DNA from 2 places in the Streptomyces sp. NPDC044002 genome. Region 2 is predicted to be linked to the other one. Evidence: riboswitches for the same ligand, from Rfam matches in the RefSeq annotation. Region 2 holds a riboswitch; the other holds the start of a gene.
The links. Region 2 has a riboswitch for glycine ahead of gcvT (glycine cleavage system aminomethyltransferase GcvT). Riboswitches for the same ligand answer to the same signal wherever they lie in the genome.
Positions count from the first base shown of each region.

Region 1: linked by a shared signal. The riboswitch ahead of gcvP (aminomethyl-transferring glycine dehydrogenase) and the one ahead of gcvT (glycine cleavage system aminomethyltransferase GcvT) in region 2 are both predicted to bind glycine.

Region 1 is NZ_JBWKEZ010000022.1:96,061-106,386, reverse strand. Features, by position in the region: gene AC07A6_RS18730 (mannose-1-phosphate guanyltransferase) at 1-290, shown strand, start outside; gene AC07A6_RS18725 (DUF881 domain-containing protein) at 376-1,281, shown strand; gene AC07A6_RS18720 (small basic family protein) at 1,278-1,610, shown strand; gene AC07A6_RS18715 (DUF881 domain-containing protein) at 1,616-2,491, shown strand; gene AC07A6_RS18710 (FHA domain-containing protein) at 2,622-3,515, shown strand; gene ftsR (transcriptional regulator FtsR) at 3,586-4,350, shown strand; gene AC07A6_RS18700 (bifunctional nuclease family protein) at 4,414-4,887, shown strand; gene AC07A6_RS18695 (MerR family transcriptional regulator) at 5,072-5,710, shown strand; gene AC07A6_RS18690 (DNA polymerase IV) at 5,856-7,250, shown strand; gene AC07A6_RS18685 (PRC-barrel domain-containing protein) at 7,247-7,603, opposite strand; glycine riboswitch at 7,727-7,825, shown strand; gene gcvP (aminomethyl-transferring glycine dehydrogenase) at 8,023-10,326, shown strand, end outside.
Region 2 is NZ_JBWKEZ010000020.1:4,104-14,429, reverse strand. Features, by position in the region: gene AC07A6_RS17195 (L-serine ammonia-lyase) at 1-1,368, opposite strand, end outside; gene glyA (serine hydroxymethyltransferase) at 1,595-2,851, opposite strand; gene gcvH (glycine cleavage system protein GcvH) at 2,869-3,252, opposite strand; gene gcvT (glycine cleavage system aminomethyltransferase GcvT) at 3,332-4,447, opposite strand; glycine riboswitch at 4,628-4,731, opposite strand; gene AC07A6_RS17175 (AAA family ATPase) at 4,907-5,602, shown strand; gene AC07A6_RS17170 (enhanced serine sensitivity protein SseB) at 5,845-6,585, shown strand; gene AC07A6_RS17165 (enhanced serine sensitivity protein SseB C-terminal domain-containing protein) at 6,648-7,388, shown strand; gene AC07A6_RS17160 (ABC transporter permease) at 8,011-9,003, shown strand; gene AC07A6_RS17155 (ABC transporter substrate-binding protein) at 9,097-10,326, shown strand, end outside.

The sequences.
Region 1 (10,326 bases), on a different contig from region 2:
GCCAGATCGACGCCCGCATCCCGCGCGCGCATGTGCTCAAGCGGGACGTGCCCACGCCGTGGGCGGCGAAGGGGCTCGTCATGCGGCGGGTCGTGGAGGCGGCCGGCGACCGGCAGGTGGACACCACCGACGGGGTGCGCGTGGTCGAGGCCGACGGGCGGTGGGCGCTGGTCCTGCCGGACCCGGCGGAGGCCGTCACCCATCTGTGGGCCGAAGGCCCCGACGACGCCTCCGCGCAGGCGCTCCTCGACGAGTGGGGCGCGGTCGTGGACGGCGCCGGACAGCACTGACCTTCCGGCGGGCCGGGTGCGGGGAGTGACCCGGCCCGGCCCGCCGGACGGACGCATTGGGTGTTGGCGGCGGCGACATGCAACGATGTGCGGCATGTCGCAGCCGCCCAACAACCGGAGTTCGGCCACACCGCCCGCGCGCCCGGACGCGTCCATGTCGCTGCTGACCCACGTGATGGACCACAGCCTCGACGAGGGCTATGCGGAAGCCTCGGCCCGGCGCGAGGCGGACGGCACGGCGGGGCTGCCCCGTACCCTCAAGGCCAAGCTGGCGCTCGCCGCGGGTCTCGTGCTCGCCGCGATGGTGGTCACGCTCGGTGCCGCGCAGGCACGCGTGGCGGCACCGGTACTGGCCAAGGAGCGCCAGGAGCTGATCGACCGGGTGCAGCGGGCGGACGACCACGCCGAGGCCCTGGAGCGGGAGACCGAGCGGCTGCGGACCGAGGTCGCCGACCGGCAGCGCGCCGCGCTGAAACAGCAGGTCGGGGAGCGGGGCCGGCTGGTGGAACTGCTGGCGGGTGCAACCGAGGTGCACGGTCCCGGCGTCAAGCTGGTGGTGGACGATGCCAAGGGTGCCTCGTCGGGCGGCGGTGGCGGTCCGCGCGAGAGCGCCGGGTTCTCGAACACCGGCCGGGTCCGCGACCGGGACATGCAGCGGATCGTCAACGGACTCTGGCAGGCGGGCGCCGAGGCCGTCTCGATCAACGGTCAGCGGCTGACGGCGCTGTCGGCGATCAGGGCCGCGGGTGACGCGATACTGGTCGACAACAAGCCGCTGGTGCCGCCCTACGAGGTCCTCGCGGTGGGCGACAAGAAGCGGCTCGGGACCACGTTCCAGGACTCCGTGGACGGTCAGTACCTGCACGTCCTCCAGGAGAGCTACGGGATCCGCTACAGCCTGACCCCGATGGACGAGGTACGGCTGCCCGCGGCGTCGAGCCTGACCGTCCGCACAGCCACAGCAGCAGAGCCGAAGAAGGGTGCATCGTGATCGCGGTACTGGGCCTCTTGGCCGGAGTGGTGGTCGGGCTTCTGGTCCGGCCCGAGGTGCCGGCCGTGGTGGAGCCTTATCTGCCGATCGCCGTGGTCGCCGCGCTCGACGCGGTGTTCGGCGGTCTGCGCGCGATGCTGGACGGGATCTTCGTCGACAAGGTCTTCGTGGTGTCGTTCCTGTCGAACGTGGTCGTCGCCGCGCTGATCGTCTTCCTCGGCGACAAGCTGGGCGTCGGCTCGCAGCTGTCGACGGGTGTGGTCGTCGTCCTCGGCATCCGGATCTTCTCCAACGCCGCGGCCATCCGCCGGCACGTCTTCCGGGCGTGACGCCGATGAGCACGGAGAACACCCCGCCGGAGGAGCCGGACGTCCCCGGCCCGTCGAAGCCGCAGCCGCAGCCGCAGCCGCAGCCGTCGGCGCAGCAGCCGCAGCCGTCGGTGCAGCCCGCGCCCGCGGCGCAGCCCGGGTCCCAGGAGCCGCCGCAGGAGACCGGGCGGCAGCGCCTGGCCGCCGGGCTGTGGCCGCCCAGGTTCAGCCGGGCCCAACTGATCGTCGCGCTGCTGCTGTTCGTCCTGGGTCTCGGGCTGGCGATCCAGGTCCGGTCCAACAGCGACTCCAGCGCCCCGCTGCGCGGTGCCCGGCAGGAGGACCTCGTACGGATCCTCGACGAGCTGGACGGGCGCACCCAGCGGCTGGAGGACGAGAAGCAGCGGCTGGACGACCAGCGCAAGGAGCTGCAGAGCAGTTCCAACCAGGCGGAAGAGGCCCGCCGTCAGACGGTTGAGAAGGAGCGCCAACTGGGCATCCTGGCCGGTACGGTGGCCGCACAGGGCCCGGGGATCACGTTGCGGATCACCGACACCAAGGGCCAGGTGAGGTCCGACCAGTTGCTGGACACCCTCCAGGAGCTGCGGGCGGCCGGGGCGGAGGCGATCCAGATCAACGGCGTGCGCGTCGTGGCCGGCTCGTACTTCTCCGACGAGGGAGGCGGGGTCGGGATCGACGGTAAGAAGATCACACAGCCCTATGAGTTCAAGGTGATCGGCAAACCGCAGGATCTGGAGCCCGCGCTGAACATCCCGGGAGGTGTGGTGCAGACGATGGAGAAGGAACAGGCCACGGTCGCCGTCACACGGTCGGCGAAGATCGTTGTGGATGCCTTGCGGGCTGCGAAGCAGCCTGACTACGCTCGGTCGTCATCGCCGTGATGCGTAGCGGAATGTGGACAGGCTCACGCGGGCCGACGCCTGCGGGGGGTCGACGCACGGAAGTCGCCGTGCGTGGTGGAAACTGTCTGGTGGTTACGGACGTTGTCAGAATGTCCGGGTCGGCAGGTGTGTGCATGCAGAGTTCGTCCTGCCCCACGGGCGGGTCTGTTTCGGTCAAGGGGAATCGCCCGTGAAGTTGTTTGAGAAGTTGTTCGGCAAGAAGAAGAACGAGGAAAGCGGTGCGGCGCGGCACCGCGCGGGGCAGCCGGAAGGGGAAGGGCAGGGCGACAGGCCGCTCTTCCGCGACGAGGTGGCCGGCCCGGGTGACAATGCGGGCGGGCGCGGCGCGTCGTCCGTTGACCCGGCTGGTTCCGGACGCATAGGTTTCGGTGAACCATCAACCTCTAGTGCGGGTGGAGGGTTTGCCTCTGACCCCTATGCCACCAGTGCCTCCGCGGGGCAGCCGCGGCGCGAGGAGCCGTCCATGTCGGCCGAGCAGACGTGCGGCCGGTGCGGTCACCGCAGCGACGCCGCGAGCCGTTTCTGCTCCAACTGCGGGGCGCCGCTGCGGCCGGGCCTGACGCCGGAGCGCGCTTCGGAGACCACGTCCACGATCTCGATCTCGGGCCTGGAGGCCTACGAGGCCGAGGGGTCGGGCCAGCACGCGCCGTCCTCGCTCTCTCCCGAGGCCCAGGCCGCGGTGGAGGCGCTGCCGCCCGGTTCCGCCCTGCTGATTGTGCGGCGCGGCCCCAACTCGGGCAGCCGGTTCCTGCTGGACGGCGAACTGACGACTGCGGGCCGGCACCCGCAGAGCGACATCTTCCTGGACGACATCACCGTGTCCCGCCTGCATGTCGAATTCCGCCGGAGCCCGGAGGGCGGCTTCACCGTCGCCGACGTGGGCAGCCTCAACGGCACGTACGTGAACCGCGAGCCGATCGAGTCCGTCGCCCTGCACAACGGTGACGAGGTGCAGATCGGCAAGTACCGGCTGGTCTTCTACGCGAGCCTGCGGGGCGTCTGACCCCCTCGGACACCGTCCGGGGGGAACCCCACCCCCGGACACCCTCCGGGGGGACCCCAGGGAAGGTTCCATGCTGCGTACCCCGACGGGCGGTGCCCCCAAGAACGGCACCGCCGGCTCGGCCGGGCAGCTGGTCAGCATCGGCACGGTGCTGACCACGCTGCGGGACGAGTTCCCCGAAGTCACGATCTCGAAGATCCGCTTCCTGGAGGCGGAGGGCCTGGTCGAACCCCGGCGCACGCCTTCCGGATACCGCAAGTTCAGCACGGAGGACGTGGAACGCCTCGCGCGCATCCTGCGCCTCCAGCGTGACCACTACCTCCCGCTGAAGGTCATCCGGGAGCAGCTGGACGCGCTCGACCGGGGTGAGCAGATCCGGATCCCCGGGCCTGCCGTGCACGGGGAGTCCGTGGACGGCGCACAGTCCTCCGCCGGGTACGCGGAGGCGGCCGACGAGCCGCCGGCGGCGGCCCGGGTGGGGCGGGCCGAGCTGATCGCGGCCGCCGAGGCGGACGAGGCGCAGCTCGTCGAGTGGGAGTCGTACGGGCTCGTCTCGGAGGCGCCGGGCGGCGGGTTCGACGCCGGGACGCTCGTCGTGGCCCGGCTGATCGCGGATCTCGGCCGGTTCGGCCTGGAACCGCGCCACCTGCGCGGCATGAAGGCGGCGGCGGACCGGGAGGCCGGTCTGGTGGAACAGCTCGTAGCCCCGCTGCGCAGGCACCGCAATCCGCAGACCAGGGCGCACGCGGAAGCAACGATGAGGGAACTCGCGGGGCTCTCCGTCAGGCTCCACGAGGCCTTGGTGCAGACGGCTCTCGGGCTCCGTCCGCACTGAGCGGACGGGTCCCGGTGGGGCCCCGACTACCCAAACCTGCCGGGCAGGTCCTAGGGTTGCTGTGTGAACGAGCTCGACGTTGTGGGTGTCCGGGTGGAAATGCCCTCCAACCAACCGATCGTGCTCCTGCGTGAAGTGGGAGGCGACCGGTACCTCCCCATCTGGATCGGTCCTGGGGAGGCGACCGCCATTGCCTTCGCGCAGCAGGGCATGGCCCCTGCCCGGCCGCTGACGCACGACCTCTTCAAGGACGTGCTGGAGGCGGTCGGTGAGGAGCTCACCGAGGTCCGGATCACGGATCTGCGGGAGGGCGTCTTCTACGCGGAGCTGGTCTTCGCCAGCGGGGTCGAGGTGAGCGCGCGGCCGTCCGACGCCATAGCGCTCGCCCTGCGCACGGGAACGCCGATCTACGGCAGTGACGGCGTGCTGGACGACGCCGGAATCGCCATTCCCGACGAGCAGGAGGACGAGGTGGAGAAGTTCCGCGAGTTCCTCGACCAGATCTCTCCCGAGGACTTCGGCACGGGCCCCCAGTAGCCGCGCCGGCGGCCGTGCCGTCCACCGGGAACTGTCAGCCCATTCGAGTAGCCTTTCCCCGCAACGGGGTACGGGAAACCACTCTCAGGGTGATTATCACTCGGCGTGCCGAGTGTGGCGATCGTTGACGCACCCCTGGTCACTGCCTACCTTCAAGGTGGCAGGTCAAGGACGGAGGGTCGGCGTGAGGATCACGGGCGACGGTACGACCGGGGGCACCCCCGCGCGGAGCGACGGTGGACCGTACCCGGTGCACGGCGGCGCGGCGGGTTCCGCGCACCGTCAGCCGGCGGCCCCGCCGGTCGGACCGGTGAGCGAAGGCCCGGCGTCCGAGCAGGTCGGCTACCGCGGACCGACGGCGTGCGCCGCCGCGGGCATCACGTACCGGCAGCTCGACTACTGGGCGCGCACCGGACTCGTGGAGCCGAGCGTGCGGCCCGCGTACGGGTCGGGCACCCAGCGGCTGTACAGCTTCCGCGACGTGGTCGTCCTGAAGATCGTCAAGCGCTTCCTGGACACCGGGGTGGCGCTGCAGAACATCCGCACCGCCGTGCAGCACCTGCGGGACCGGGGCTTCTCCGACCTGGAGCGCATGACGCTGATGAGCGACGGCGCGACCGTGTACGAGTGCACCTCGCCGGACCAGGTCGTGAGCCTGCTCCAGGGCGGACAGGGCGTCTTCGGCATCGCGGTGGGCGTCGTCTGGCGCGACGTCGAGAACGCGCTGTCGCAGCTGCACGGGGAGCGCGTGGACACCGGGGAGACCCTGGTCGGCCACAACCCGGCCGACGAGCTCGCGGCCCGCAGGAACCGGGCCGTCTGAACCCGGGCGGCCGAACCCGGGCGGCCGATCCGGCCAGCAGACCCGGCCGTCCGGGCCCCGCCGTGCGGGCCGCCGGCCGCGCCCCGCGGCGGGGCCCGGGCCGGTGATCACCGCGTTGTCAGTGGGGTAGGGCAGCATCGGTGCCGTGAGATCCGCCCCGACCATCCTCCACCTGGACATGGACGCCTTCTACGCCTCCGTGGAGCAGGCGTCGAAGCCCAGCCTGCGCGGGAAGGCCGTGATCGTCGGAGGGCTCGGGCCGCGCGGGGTCGTCGCCACCGCCTCCTACGAGGCCCGGCGGTTCGGGGTGCATTCGGCGATGCCCACCGCGCAGGCCCGCCGCCTCTGCCCGAACGGCGCCTACCTGATCCCGCGCTTCACCCTGTACCGCGAGGTCAGCGAGCTGGTCATGGGCCTGCTGCGGGAGCTGTCGCCGCTGGTGGAGCCGCTCAGCCTGGACGAGGCCTTCGTGGACCTGGAGGCGGGCGGAGCGGCCTTCGACGCGGCGGGCGCCCGCGCCACGGGGGAGCGGCTGAGGGCCGGCATCACGGCCCTCACCGGCCTCAGCGGCTCGGTGGGGCTGGCCGGGTCCAAGATGCTGGCCAAGATCGCCTCCGAGGAGGCCAAGCCCGACGGGCTGCTGCTGATCGAACCGGGCACCGAGCGCGAGCTCCTCGCGCCCATGTCGGTGCGCACCCTCCCCGGGGTGGGGCCGGCCACCGGGGAGCACCTGCGCCGGGCCGGGATCACCACCGTGGGGGAGCTGGCCGAGGCGGGCGAGGACGAGCTGGTGCGGATGGTGGGCCGGGCGCACGGCGTCGGCCTGTACCGGATGGCCCTGGGGCTCGACGACCGGCCGGTGGTCGCCGAGCGGGACGCGAAGTCCGTCTCCGTGGAGGACACCTTCGACGTGGACCTGCACGACCGGGTGCGGATCCGGTACGAGGTGCAGCGGCTCGCCGACCGCTGCGTGGGCCGGCTGCGCGCCTCGGGCCACTCGGGGCGGACCATCGTCCTCAAGGTGCGCCGGTACGACTTCTCGACCCTGACCCGCTCCGAGACGCTGCGGGGCCCCACCGACGACCCGGCGGTGGTGAGGGAGGCGGCCGCGCGGCTGCTGGAGGGCGTGGACACCACCGGCGGGGTGCGGCTGCTGGGGGTGGGGGTGACGGGGCTCGCCGACTACACCCAGGAGGACCTCTTCGCCCAGGCGCAGGCCGCCGCAGAGGGGGAGGCGGCGGAGCCGCAGGGCCCCGGGGAGGACGCCGCCGGGGCCGCCCCGGAAGGCGGGCCCCCGGAGGCGCCCGCGGCGGCCCTGGAGGGCACCGGGGCCGTTCCCGTGCGGCACTGGGCGGCGGGCAGCGACGTCCACCACGCGGTGTTCGGGCCGGGGTGGGTGCAGGGCAGCGGGGTCGGGCGGGTGACCGTACGGTTCGAGCGGCCCGGATCGCCCCCGGGCCGGGTCCGCACGTTCCTGCTGGACGACCCGGAACTGGAGCCGTCCGACCCGCTGCCCCTGGTGGGCAGGGACACGCCCTAAGGGGTGTCCTGGGGGTGGGGGCGCTGGAAGTCGGAGGGGAGGGCCACGTCCAGGCCGTAGTGGTGGTAGAGCTGGAGCTCCTGTTCGGGGGAGAGGTGGCGGCCGACCCCGAAGTCGGGGGCGTCCTTGATCAGGGAGCGTTCGAAGGGCACGCGCAGGGCGTCGTCCACCACTTCGCTGGGTTCCAGGGGGACGAAGGCGTCGCGGCCGAAGAGGCCCGTCCGGACGGCGGCCCACTCCGGGACGCCCGTGGCGTCGTCGAGGTAGACCTCGTCCACGGTGCCGATCTTGGCGCCGTTGCGGTCGAACGCCTTGCGGCCGATCAGGCTGCGGGGATCGATGTCGGTCTGCACGGTCCCTCCGTACGGTCGCAGTGATGCACAGCTCATCCGTAATGACTACAGAAGTGCATATTTCGAGAGGGGGCCACTCGAGGGAGGGTCGAGAACGTCGCTGGTAGGCTGGGTGACGGCTGTTGACCCTGTGCGGGAGAGTCCTCCGAGTGAGTACGACGGAGGCGCCGAAGGAGCAAATCCTCCCCGGAATCTCTCAGGCATACGTACCGCACGTGACGAGGCCACTCTGGAAAGCAGGGGCAGGTCCCGGGACCGCAGTACCGGTACTTTCCCCTCACCGACGGTGAAAGCCGGAGCTCTCGGGAGAACCCCGCGACTCCGGTGAAGCTCTCAGGTTGAGATGACAGAGGGGGAGGCCGTCCGGGTGCCCGCGCCGTGGTGCCCCTCGCAGGTCATACGACCAGGAGGCCTCCGTTATGACCGCCAACCGCATTCCGCTCTCCCAGCTCGAGCGGGGCATCCCCTTCGAGCAGCGCCACATCGGCCCGGACGCCGAAGCGCAGGCCAAGATGCTCGCCCAGGTGGGCTACGGCTCCCTCGACGAGCTGACCGCCGCCGCGGTACCGGATGTGATCAAGACCGCCGGGGCGCTGAACCTGCCCGAGGCGCGCACCGAAGCCGAGGTGCTGGCCGAGCTCCGCTCGCTCGCCGACCGCAACCAGGTGCTCTCCTCCATGATCGGTCTCGGCTACTACGGGACCTTCACCCCGCCGGTGATCCTGCGCAACGTCATGGAGAACCCGGCCTGGTACACGGCCTACACCCCGTACCAGCCGGAGATCTCGCAGGGCCGCCTGGAGGCGCTGCTCAACTTCCAGACCCTCGTCGCCGACCTGACCGGTCTGCCGACGTCCGGCGCCTCCCTGCTGGACGAGGGCACCGCGGCGGCCGAGGCCATGTCGCTGGCCCGCCGCGTGGGCAAGGTCAAGGGCGGGGTCTTCCTCGTCGACGCCGACGCGCTGCCGCAGACCATCGCCGTGATCGAGACCCGCGCCGAGCCCACGGGCGTCGAGGTCGTCGTCGCGGACCTCTCCGAGGGCATCCCGGCCGAGATCGCCGAGCGCGGTGTCTTCGGCGTGCTGCTCCAGTACCCGGGCGCCTCCGGCGCGGTCCGCGAGATCAAGCCGGTCATCGACCAGGCGCACGAGCTCGGCGCGATCGTCACCGTCTCCGCCGACCTGCTCGCCCTGACCCTGCTGACCTCCCCGGGCGAGCTGGGCGCGGACATCGCCGTCGGCACCACCCAGCGCTTCGGCGTCCCGATGGGCTTCGGCGGCCCGCACGCCGGCTACATGGCCGTCCAGGCCAAGCACGCCCGCTCGCTGCCCGGCCGCCTCGTCGGCGTCTCCGTGGACGCGGACGGCAACAAGGCGTACCGCCTGGCCCTGCAGACCCGTGAGCAGCACATCCGCCGCGAGAAGGCCACCAGCAACATCTGCACCGCGCAGGTGCTGCTCGCCGTCATGGCCGGCATGTACGCCGTCTACCACGGCCCGGACGGCCTGAAGTCGATCGCCGCCCGCACCCACCGCTACGCCGCCATCCTCGCCGCGGGCCTGACGGCCGGCGGGGTCGAGGTGGCGCACGGCTCCTTCTTCGACACCGTCACCGCCAAGGTGCCCGGCAAGGCCGCCGAGGTCGTCGCCGCCGCCCGCGAGGGCGGGGTCAACCTGTACCGGGCCGACGCCGACCACGTGTCGATCTCCTGCGACGAGACCACCACCCGCGCCGACCTCGAAGCGGTCTGGGCCGCCTTCGGCGTCACCGCCGACGTCGAGGCCCTGGACGCGGTCACCGCCGACACGCTGCCCGAGGGCCTGCTGCGCTCGGACGCGTACCTGGCCCACCCGGTCTTCCACCAGCACCGCTCCGAGACCGCGATGCTGCGCTACCTGCGCAAGCTCTCGGACAAGGACTACGCGCTGGACCGCGGCATGATCCCGCTGGGCTCCTGCACCATGAAGCTCAACGCGACCACCGAGATGGAGCCGGTGACCTGGCCCGAGTTCGGCCAGCTGCACCCGTTCGCCCCGGTCGAGCAGGCCGAGGGGTACCTCACGCTCATCAACGAGCTGGAGGAACGTCTCTGCGAGGTGACCGGCTACGACAAGGTCTCCATCCAGCCGAACGCCGGCTCCCAGGGCGAGCTCGCCGGCCTGCTGGCCGTCCGCGCCTACCACCGCGCGAACGGCGACGAGCAGCGCACCATCTGTCTCATCCCGTCCTCCGCGCACGGCACCAACGCCGCCAGCGCCGTGATGGCCGGCATGAAGGTCGTCGTCGTCAAGACCGCCGACGACGGCGAGGTGGACGCGGACGACCTGCGCGCCAAGATCGAGCAGTACCGGGACGAGCTCTCCGTCCTCATGATCACCTACCCGTCGACGCACGGTGTGTTCGAGGAGCACGTCGCCGACATCTGCGCCCAGGTGCACGAGGCCGGCGGCCAGGTGTACGTGGACGGCGCCAACCTGAACGCCCTGGTGGGTCTGGCCAAGCCGGGCCACTTCGGCGGCGACGTCTCGCACCTGAACCTGCACAAGACCTTCTGCATCCCGCACGGCGGCGGCGGTCCGGGCGTCGGCCCGGTCGGCGTCCGGGCGCACCTGGCCCCGTACCTGCCGAACCACCCGCTGCAGCCGACCGCCGGCCCCGAGACGGGCGTCGGCCCGATCTCCGCCGCGCCGTGGGGTTCGGCGGGCATCCTGCCGATCTCCTGG
Region 2 (10,326 bases):
GTTGACCGCGAGGCCGCCGCGCGCCGTCTCCTTGTACTTGATCTTCATGTCGGCGCCGGTCTCCTTCATGGTCTTGATGACCTTGTCGAGGGAGACCTTGTGGCTGCCGTCCCCGCGCATCGCCATCTTCGCGGCGGTGACGGCCTTGACGGCCGCCATGCCGTTGCGCTCGATGCAGGGGATCTGCACGAGGCCGCCCACCGGGTCGCAGGTCAGGCCCAGGTTGTGCTCCATGCCGATCTCGGCGGCGTTCTCCACCTGCTCGGGGGTGCCGCCCAGCACCTCGGCGAGGGCGCCGGCCGCCATCGAGCAGGCCGAGCCCACCTCGCCCTGGCAGCCGACCTCGGCGCCGGAGATCGACGCGTTCTCCTTGAAGAGCATGCCGATCGCGCCCGCGGCCAGCAGGAAGCGGACCACGCCGTCCTCGTCCGCGCCGGGCACGAAGTTCACGTAGTAGTGCAGGACGGCCGGCAGGACGCCCGCTGCGCCGTTCGTGGGGGCGGTGACGACACGGCCGCCCGCGGCGTTCTCCTCGTTGACGGCCATCGCGTAGATCGTCGTCCACTCGCTGCGGTGCATCATCGGGTCGCCCTCGGTGCGCAGCTGGCGCGCCGTGGACGCGGCGCGGCGCTTGACGCGCAGGCCGCCCGGGAGGATGCCCTCGCGGGACATGCCGCGCGAGACGCAGGACTGCATGACCCGCCAGATCTCCAGCAGGCCCTCGCGGATCTCCTCCTCGGTGCGCCAGGCCTTCTCGTTCTCCAGCATCAGGGAGGAGATCGACAGGCCGGTCTCGTTCGCCAGGCGCAGCATCTCGTCACCGGAGCGGAAGGGGTACTTCAGCACGGTGTCGTCGAGCTTGATCCGGTCCTCGCCGACCGCGTCCTCGTCCACGACGAAGCCGCCGCCCACCGAGTAGTACGTCTTCTCCAGCAGCGGCGCGCCGGAGGCGTCGTACGCGAAGAGGGTCATGCCGTTCGCGTGGTAGGGCAGCGAGCGGCGGCGGTGCAGGATCAGCTGGCTCGGCTCGTCGAAGTCGATCTCGTGGGCACCGCCTATTTCCGCACCCAGCAGCCGCAGCTTGCCGCTCTTGCGGATGCGCTCCACCTCGTCGTCGGCGGTCTCGACGTCCACGGTGCGGGGGGAGTGGCCCTCCAGGCCCAGCAGGACCGCCTTGGGCGTGCCGTGGCCGTGGCCGGTCGCGCCGAGGGAGCCGAAGAGCTCCGCCCGCACGGCGGCGGTCTGGGCGAGGACGCCGTCCTTCTTCAGCCGCGTCACGAACATGCGCGCCGCGCGCATCGGGCCGACCGTGTGGGAGGAGGACGGGCCGATGCCGATGGAGAAGAGGTCGAAGACGGAGATGGCCACTGGCGGACTCCCTTGTCTGCTCGTGGGGTGGAGAGGGGGCAGGGGTGTGATCAAAACGGGGGATGTGCGGATTTTGTCCGGCAGACGAGCGTAACGCGTGGAGATGAACGGTTCGCCTCCCGGACGGGGCCGTCAGGCGTGAGCCGGATCGCGTTCCGGTGCCGGATTCCGGTCATGAAAAGGGCCCGGCCTTGTGGAGAACAAGGCCGGGCCCCCGAAACCGTGCCTAGAGCGACGGGTACAGCGGGAACTTCGCGGCCAGGGCCGAGACGCGCGCCTTGAGGTCGGCGGCGTCGTAGCTCGGCTTCAGCGCCTGCGCGATGATCTCGGCGACCTCGGTGAAGGCCTCGGCGTCGAAACCGCGGGTCGCGAGGGCCGGCGTGCCGATCCGCAGACCCGAGGTGACCATCGGCGGCCGCGGGTCGTTCGGGATGGCGTTGCGGTTGACCGTGATGCCGACCTCGTGGAGGCGGTCCTCGGCCTGCTGGCCGTCCAGCTCCGAGTTGCGCAGGTCGACCAGGACCAGGTGCACGTCGGTGCCGCCGGTGAGGACGTCCACGCCCACGGCCTTGACGTCGTCCTGGACCAGGCGGGCGGCGAGGATCTTCGCGCCCTCCAGGGTCCGCTCCTGGCGCTCCTTGAACTCCGGCGAGGCCGCGACCTTGAAGGAGACGGCCTTGGCCGCGATCACGTGCTCCAGCGGACCGCCCTGCTGGCCCGGGAAGACCGCGGAGTTGATCTTCTTGGCCAGCTCCTGCGTCGACAGGATGACGCCGCCGCGCGGACCGCCGAGGGTCTTGTGCGTGGTGGTGGTGACCACGTGGGCGTGCGGCACCGGGTTCGGGTGCAGGCCCGCGGCGACCAGGCCCGCGAAGTGCGCCATGTCGACCATCAGGTACGCGCCGACCTCGTCCGCGATCCGGCGGAACGCGGCGAAGTCCAGCTGGCGCGGGTACGCGGACCAGCCGGCGACGATCAGCTGCGGCTTGGACTCCTTGGCGAGGCGCTCGACCTCGGCCATGTCGACCTGGCCGTCCTCGCCGACGTGGTACGGGACCACGTTGTAGAGCTTGCCGGAGAAGTTGATCTTCATGCCGTGGGTCAGGTGACCGCCGTGGGCCAGGTTCAGGCCCATGATCGTGTCGCCCGGCTTCAGCAGCGCGAACATCGCGGCGGCGTTGGCCTGCGCGCCCGAGTGCGGCTGGACGTTCGCGGCCTCGGCGCCGAAGAGCGCCTTGATGCGGTCGATCGCGATCTGCTCGACCACGTCGACGTGCTCGCAGCCGCCGTAGTAGCGGCGGCCCGGGTAGCCCTCGGCGTACTTGTTGGTCAGGACCGAGCCCTGGGCCTCCATGACGGCGACCGGAGCGAAGTTCTCCGACGCGATCATTTCCAGGGTCGACTGCTGGCGCACGAGCTCCGCGTCGACGGCGGCGGCGACGTCGGGGTCGAGCTCGTGGAGGGGGGTGTTCAGAACGGACATTCAGGGCCCCTGGGGTGTCAGTTGTCGGAGTGGGTGAGCGCGGCGTACTCGTCGGCGGAGAGCGCGTCCTTCGGCTCCTCCGACAGGCGCACCTTGAACAGCCAGCCACCCTCGAACGGGGCGGAGTTCACCAGCGACGGGTCGTCCACGACGTCCTGGTTGAACTCGGTGATCTCACCGGAGACGGGGGAGTACAGGTCGCTGACCGACTTGGTCGACTCCAGCTCGCCACAGGTCTCGCCCTCGGTGACGGTCTCGCCGACCTCGGGGAGCTGGGCGTAGACGACGTCACCGAGCGCGTTGGCCGCGAACTCCGTGATGCCGACCGTGGCGACGCCGTCCTCGGCGGCCGACAGCCACTCGTGCTCCTTGGTGTAACGCAGCTGCTGGGGGTTGCTCATGACCTGATTCTCCTGGATGCGGGGAGGTGGATACGAACGGTGGTCTTGCGTGCTGAGACGGGGGGACCCGGTACGAGGGTTACTTCTGCCGCTTGTAGAAGGGCAGGGCCACGACCTCGTACGGCTCATGCGTACCGCGAATGTCGACGCCGACGCCGGAGGTGCCGGGCGCGGCGTGCTCCGCGTCGACGTACGCCATCGCGATCGGCTTGCCCAGCGTCGGGGAGGGGGCGCCGGAGGTCACCTCGCCGATGACCTCGCCGCCCGCGACGACGGGGAAGCCGGCACGCGGGACGCGGCGGCCTTCGGCGACCAGGCCGACCAGCTTGCGCGGCGGCTTGGTGGCGGCGACCTCGGCGGCGGCCTCCAGGGCGGCGCGGCCGACGAAGTCGCCCTCCTTCTCGAACTTCACGACCCGGCCCAGCCCGGCGTCGAAGGGGGTCAGCGCGGTGGTCAGCTCGTGCCCGTACAGCGGCATGCCCGCCTCCAGGCGCAGCGTGTCGCGGCAGGACAGGCCGGCCGGCACCAGACCGGCGTCCTCGCCCGCCTCGGTCAGCGCCTGCCACAGCTCCACGGCGTGCTCGGGGGAGACGAACAGCTCGAAGCCGTCCTCACCCGTGTAGCCGGTGCGGGCGATCAGCGCGGGCACGCCCGCGACGGTGCCCGGCAGGCCGGCGTAGTACTTCAGGCCGTCCAGGTCGGCGTCCGTGAGGGACTTCAGGATGCCGGGGGACTCCGGGCCCTGGACGGCGATCAGCGCGTACGCGTCACGGTCGTCGCGGACCTCGGTGTCGAAGCCGGCCGCGCGCTCGGTGAGCGCGTCCAGCACGACCTGGGCGTTGGAGGCGTTGGCGACGACCATGTACTCGGTCTCGCCGAGGCGGTAGACGATCAGGTCGTCGACGATCCCGCCGTCCTCCTGGCAGATGTGCGTGTAGCGGGCGCGGCCGACGCCGACGGTGGAGATGTTCCCGACGAGCGCGTAGTCCAGCGCCTTCACGGCCTCCGGGCCGGTCAGGGTGATCTCACCCATGTGGGACAGGTCGAAGAGGCCGGCCTTGGTGCGTACGGCGTTGTGCTCGTCGCGCTCACTGGCGTAGCGCAGCGGCATGTCCCAGCCCGCGAAGTCGGTCATGGTCGCACCGAGCGAGCGGTGCAGCGCGTCGAGCGCGGTCAGGCGGGGGGCAGTGCTCATGGGTGTGGCTCCCGGGTCCCAGGGCATGACATGACGAGGAGGTTCCTCCCCATCTGTCATCGGAACCTGAGAGGTTCGCCGAGAGTTCCCGGAGGGGGAACGCCGACTTGCACCTTGGGTGGAGCACGCGCCGGGCGGCCGTCGGGGACGGACGCGGCGGGGCTCGCTTTTCAGATCTGCCTCATCCACGCGGTACGGGGCCTGAGAGATTCAAGGGAGGTACTTGCTCCTTCGGCGCCCGGGCACGGCCTCGCGGCCTGCCGGGACTCTCCCGCGCGGATTCAAGCGGCCGGTATGCAGTTTGGTGTCCAGATGGCGCACATCATTGCACGGGACGGGCGGGGGAGGGCAGTGGGGCCCGGAAGAACGTGCGGTCCGGACGGGGCCGGCCGTCCGCGCTGTGGAACGCCCGGCCGCAACCGGGGCCGTCGGATTACCGTCTCTTTACATTCAGTGGGCATGGGGCCCTCGCGGCCCGATTCGGGGGAGACGATCACTGTGCGGAGACTCGGAGTGGCGACGACTACAGGCGCGGTCGGGGCGGCCCCGGAGCGGCGGAACACCGCCCGGCCCGCGCCGGCCGCCGGCGGACCCGTCCGCGACCTGCGCGGACGGCCCGCGCGGCCGCACCGGCTGAGGTACGCCGCCGGGGACATCGTGGTGGTGTCCGGGCTGCCCGGCGGCGGCAAGAGCACCCTGATCAAGCGGGCCGCCGAAGCCGCCATCGACTCGCAGGACACCCGCGAGCGCTGGGAGCGCCGGATGCCGTCCGGGCTGCCGTACGCGGTGTACCGGCCGCTGGTCCGCGCCGCGCACTACGGGGGGCTGTGGCGCGAGCTGCGCTCCGGCGCCTCTGTGGTGGTCCACGACTGCGGCACCCAGCCGTGGGTGCGGGGCCTGCTGGCCGCCGTCGCCCGGCGGCGGGGGCGGGGGCTGCACCTGCTGCTGCTGGACACCACCCCCGAGGAGGCGCTGTCCGGGCAGGCGGTCCGGGGGCGGCGGGTGTCGGCGTACGCCTTCGCGCGGCACCGGGGGGCGGTGTCCCGCCTCCTGCGCTCCGCGGAAGCCGGGCGCACCCCGCGCGGCTGCGCCTCGGTCACCCTCCTGGACCGGCCGTCGGCCGCCGCCCTGACCCGGATCACGTTCGGCCCCTGACCCCGTTGCGCTCAATCGCCGCGCGGGCTGGAGAATCCAGCCTCGCCGGCGTTTGAGGCGCGGGGGTCTGGGGGCGGAGCCCCCAGGGGGTCCGGGGCAGCGCCCCGGGGAACGGGCGAAGGGCGGGGCGGGGAGCAGCCCGCGCAGCGGCAGCCCGCGCGGCGGACCGGGGCGCCACGGCGGCCCCGCCCCCGATAGCCTCGGGGTCACACAAGGGCGGAACCACACGGAGGCACGGGCAGATGCAGGCGCAAGGCAACGGCTGGCCGGCGAACGAGTTGGAGCAGGTGCTCGGGGCGGCGCTCGGCCTGCCGGACGCGGGCCCGCGGATCATGGACGCGCTCGGCCGCAGCCAGGTCTGGGTGCCGCTCCCCAACGGCGGCGGGCCCGACAGCGCCTCCCTCGACCTCCCCACGATGCTGATCGACGGAGCCGCGTACGTACCCGTCTACAGCTCCGAGGCCCAGTTCCGCATCGCCGCCGGCCCCGCCATGGACTTCGCGGTCGCCCCCGCCGTCGAGTTCGCCCGCGGCCTGCCCCCGCAGCTCGGCATCGCCGTGAACCCCGAGGGCGCCGTCGGGGTCCCGCTCCCCCCGGCCGCCGTCGCGGAGCTCTGCCGCGCCGGCCGCACCGAGCTCGACGGTCCGGCCGGCGGAGCCCGGGTCCGGCTCTTCGAGCCCGACTGGCAGGACGACCCGGTCGACTTCCTCGCCGCCGCGGCCGAGGAGTTCCGGGCCACCGGGGCCGTCGCCGCCGCCCACCGCTGCCTCGCCAGCGTCGAGGGCGGCGACCCCCAGCTCTACATCGGCGTCCGCCTGCTGGGATGGGATCCCGAGTCGCGCAGCGCCCCGCTGGAGGCGCTCGGCCGCGCCCTGGGCCGCGTACCGGCGCCCTGGCCGGTGCAGTTGATCCTGCTGGACGCCGCCGAGGACCCGGTCACGGAGTGGATTCGTGAGCGCGTACGCCCCTTCTACCTCCCGTAGCGCCGCTTAAGCTGGTCGGGACGTGTGGACGACGGGCGGACGAAGACGAAGAGGGGTACCGGGTGAGTGCGTCAGGCACGGCCGCGGCCGGGCAGGTCGAGCACATGCTGCGCCAGGTGACTCCCGGGCGCTATGAGAGCTATGAGTCATTCCTGCACGCCCTCGCCGAGGGCAGGCTGTGGATGCTCCTGTGGCAGGGGCAGCCGGGCTCACCGGACGCCCAGTACGGCGGCATGGAGGTCGAGGGGCTGGGCTACGCCCCCTGCGTGACCTCCCCGCAGGAGCTGGCCGCGAGCGGCTGGAACCGCGGCTACGAGGTGGTCACGGGCCGGGACATCGCCCGCGCCCTCTACCCGGACCGCTGGGGGCTGTGGGTCAACCCGCACGCCCAGGGCGGCGGTCTCGGCATCCCCTGGGCCGACCTGCGCCGGGTCGCCACCGGCCTGGACCGGATGCCGGCGGGGCCGCTGCGGCTGTCCGAGCCGTCCCTGGAGCTCCCGCAGTTCTACGGGCTGCTGACCCAGCACGCGCACCGCACGCCGGCCGTGAGGTCGCTGCGCCGCGCCTGGGTGCAGCCCTCGCTGGGGTCCGCGTACCTCGCGGTCGGGCTCGACCTGTACGACGCCTCGCCGCCCGCGCTGGAGTCCGTGCGCGAGATGATGCGCCAGTCGGTCGGCGCCGTGCCCGAGGGGGTCCCGGTGTGCACGGTCGCGCTCGCGGACGAGCACGACCCGGTGGCGATGTGGCTGCGCGCGCAGACCCGGCCCTTCTACGACCGCGAGGGGCAGGCGGCCGCCTACTGAGCCCCCGCGGGCGCTGCGGGGACGCGTTCCCCGAGCTTCCTACAGGGATTGCCGGGGTGCGCCCGCACTCTGGGACGACCCCCTCCGACGGACACCAGGCCGCCGGGAACCACGGTTCCCGGCGGCCTTCGTCTTGTCCGGATTTCGCCGCAGGTGGGCGCCCAATTGGCGCACTCCTCCCCGGAGTTGGCCGTGATGTCCGTTTGCGTACCGAACGGACGGTCTTGCTCCGCTGAGCCGTGAGCGGAGTCCGGATAACGGGAACCCCGGCGTCAGATCACGGTTGCGCATCCATTCATCTGCGGGTCTGGCGGCTGGTCGAGCGCCCGATGAAGACTCCCCACCCAAGAGCCGGTCAGTCCTCCAGGACGCGGTTCGGCACGTGGACCTCGCCGCTCGTCCCGACGCGGCGCTTCCGCACTTCCCGCACCTCAGCTGCACCGCACCGCACGCACCGCACCCTGCTCCACCCACAGCACGGCCGCACTGCCAGCACAGCCAGCACCTCGCACCTCGTACGCGTTCACGTGCCCCGAGCACTGGAGCGCCACTCCGCACCAACGCCGCCACAGCGGCGGGCATGGGCCGACCCACAGGTCGGCCGAGAGGGGTCCCCACCACGATGACGGCACCACTGCACGACACGGACGCGGAAACGCCCGCACCCGTGTCCGTAGCCGAAGTCCCTGCCAAGGCCATCGAAGGCCGCTCGCCCGGCCGCATCGCCTGGATGCGGCTCAAGCGCGACAAGGTCGCGCTGACCGGCGGCGTGATCGTGATCCTCCTGATCCTGGTGGCGGTCTTCGCGCCGCTGATCGTGAGCCTGCTGGGCCACGACCCCAACGAGTTCCACGAGGACATGATCGATCCGGACCTGGGCACGCCGCTCGGATCCTTCGGCGGCATCAGCTCCGACTTCCTGCTGGGCGTCGAACCGACCAACGGGCGCGACGTGTTCAGCCGGATCGTCTACGGCGCCCGCATCTCGCTGGTCGTCGCCTTCCTGGCGGCCTTCGTCTCGGTCGTCCTCGGCAGCCTCCTGGGCGCCCTCGCCGGCTTCCTCGGCGGCTGGGTGGACGGGATCATCAGCCGCCTGATGGACCTGCTGCTGGCCTTCCCCCAGCTGCTGTTCACCATCGCCCTGGTCTCCGTGGTCCCCAACTCCGTGTGGGGGTTCGAGGGTTCGGGCGTCCGGATGGGCGTGCTCATCCTCGTCATCGGCTTCTTCGGCTGGCCGTACATCGGCCGCATCGTCCGGGGCCAGACGATCTCCCTGCGGGAGCGCGAGTACGTCGAGGCGGCGCGCAGCCTCGGAGCCGGGCGCGGCTACATCCTCCTCAAGGAGCTGCTGCCGAACCTGGTCGCGCCGATCCTCGTGTACGCCACGCTGATCATCCCGACCAACATCCTGACCGAAGCGGCCCTCAGCTTCCTGGGTGCCGGCGTCAAGCCGCCCACCGCTTCCTGGGGAAAGATGCTCTCCGACGCCGTCCCCATCTACCAGGACGACCCCATGTACATGGTGGTTCCCGGTATGACGATCTTCATCACCGTCCTGGCGTTCAACCTCTTCGGGGACGGGCTGCGTGACGCACTCGACCCCAAGGGCAGCTGAACCGCTTCTTCGATTCACCACCTATGGAGGTTGGACAACGTGACCCGCAGAAAGCAGGCCCTCGCGATCACCGCTGTGATCGCCGCGCTCTCGATGACCGCCGCGTGCGGTGACAACGGGGCGAAGAAGGACGACAAGGCCGACGGCGACAGCGGCAAGGGCTACAGCGGCGCCGCCACCGCCGTGATCAACCCCTCCGACGCCAAGGGCGGCGAGCTCAAGCTCTGGTCCCCGCAGGACGTCGACTACCTCGACCCGGCGCGCGCCTACTACGGCTTCGTCTGGAACATGCAGCGCCTCTACGTCCGCAGCCTGCTGGCCTACGACGCCAAGCCGGGCAAGGACGGAACGAAGGTCGTCCCCGACCTCGCCGAGGCCCTGCCGGTCATCAGCAACGACGGCAAGACCTACACCCTGAAGCTCAAGGACGGGGTGAAGTTCGAGGACGGTACGCCGATCACCTCGAAGGACATCAAGTACGGCGTCGAGCGCGTCTTCGCGCAGGACGTCCTGTCCGGCGGTCCGACCTACCTGATCGACCTCCTGGACCAGGGCCAGAAGTACCCCGGCCCGTACAAGGACACCGACCCGAACAAGATGGGTCTGAAGACCGTCGAGACGCCGGACGACAAGACGATCGTCTTCAACCTGGCGAGCGCGAACTCCGACTTCAGCTACCTGCTGGCCATGCCGTCCTCCTCGCCGGTCCCGGCGGGCAAGGACACGGGTGCCACGTACACCAACAAGCCCATATCCACGGGCCCCTACAAGGTCGAGAGCTTCACCGCCGGCAAGGGCGCGACCTTCGTCCGCAACGAGAACTGGGACCCGAAGACGGACCCGATCCGCAAGGGTCTGCCGGACAAGGTCTCCTTCACGGTCACCACCAACCCGGACGACATGGACCAGCGCCTGCTCTCGGGCGACATCGACATGGCCGTCGACGGCACCGGTGTCCAGCAGGCCGCGAAGAACAAGATCCTCAAGGACGAGAAGCTCAAGGCCAACGCGGACAACCCGTTCACGGGCTACATCCGCTACTTCGCCTTCCCGCAGACGGTCGCGCCGTTCGACAACATCGAGTGCCGCAAGGCCGTCATCTACGCGGCCGACCCGAAGTCCCTCCAGACCGCCCGCGGCGGCCCGACCAGCGGTGACCTCGGCGCGAACATGCTGCCGGCCGGCGTCCCCGGCTCAGACAAGGCCTACGACCCCTTCAGCCTGACGAAGGGCAAGCCGCAGGAGGCCAAGGCCAAGGCGGCCCTCAAGGCCTGTGGCAAGCCCGACGGCTTCGAGACCGTCATCGCCGTGCGCAACAACCGC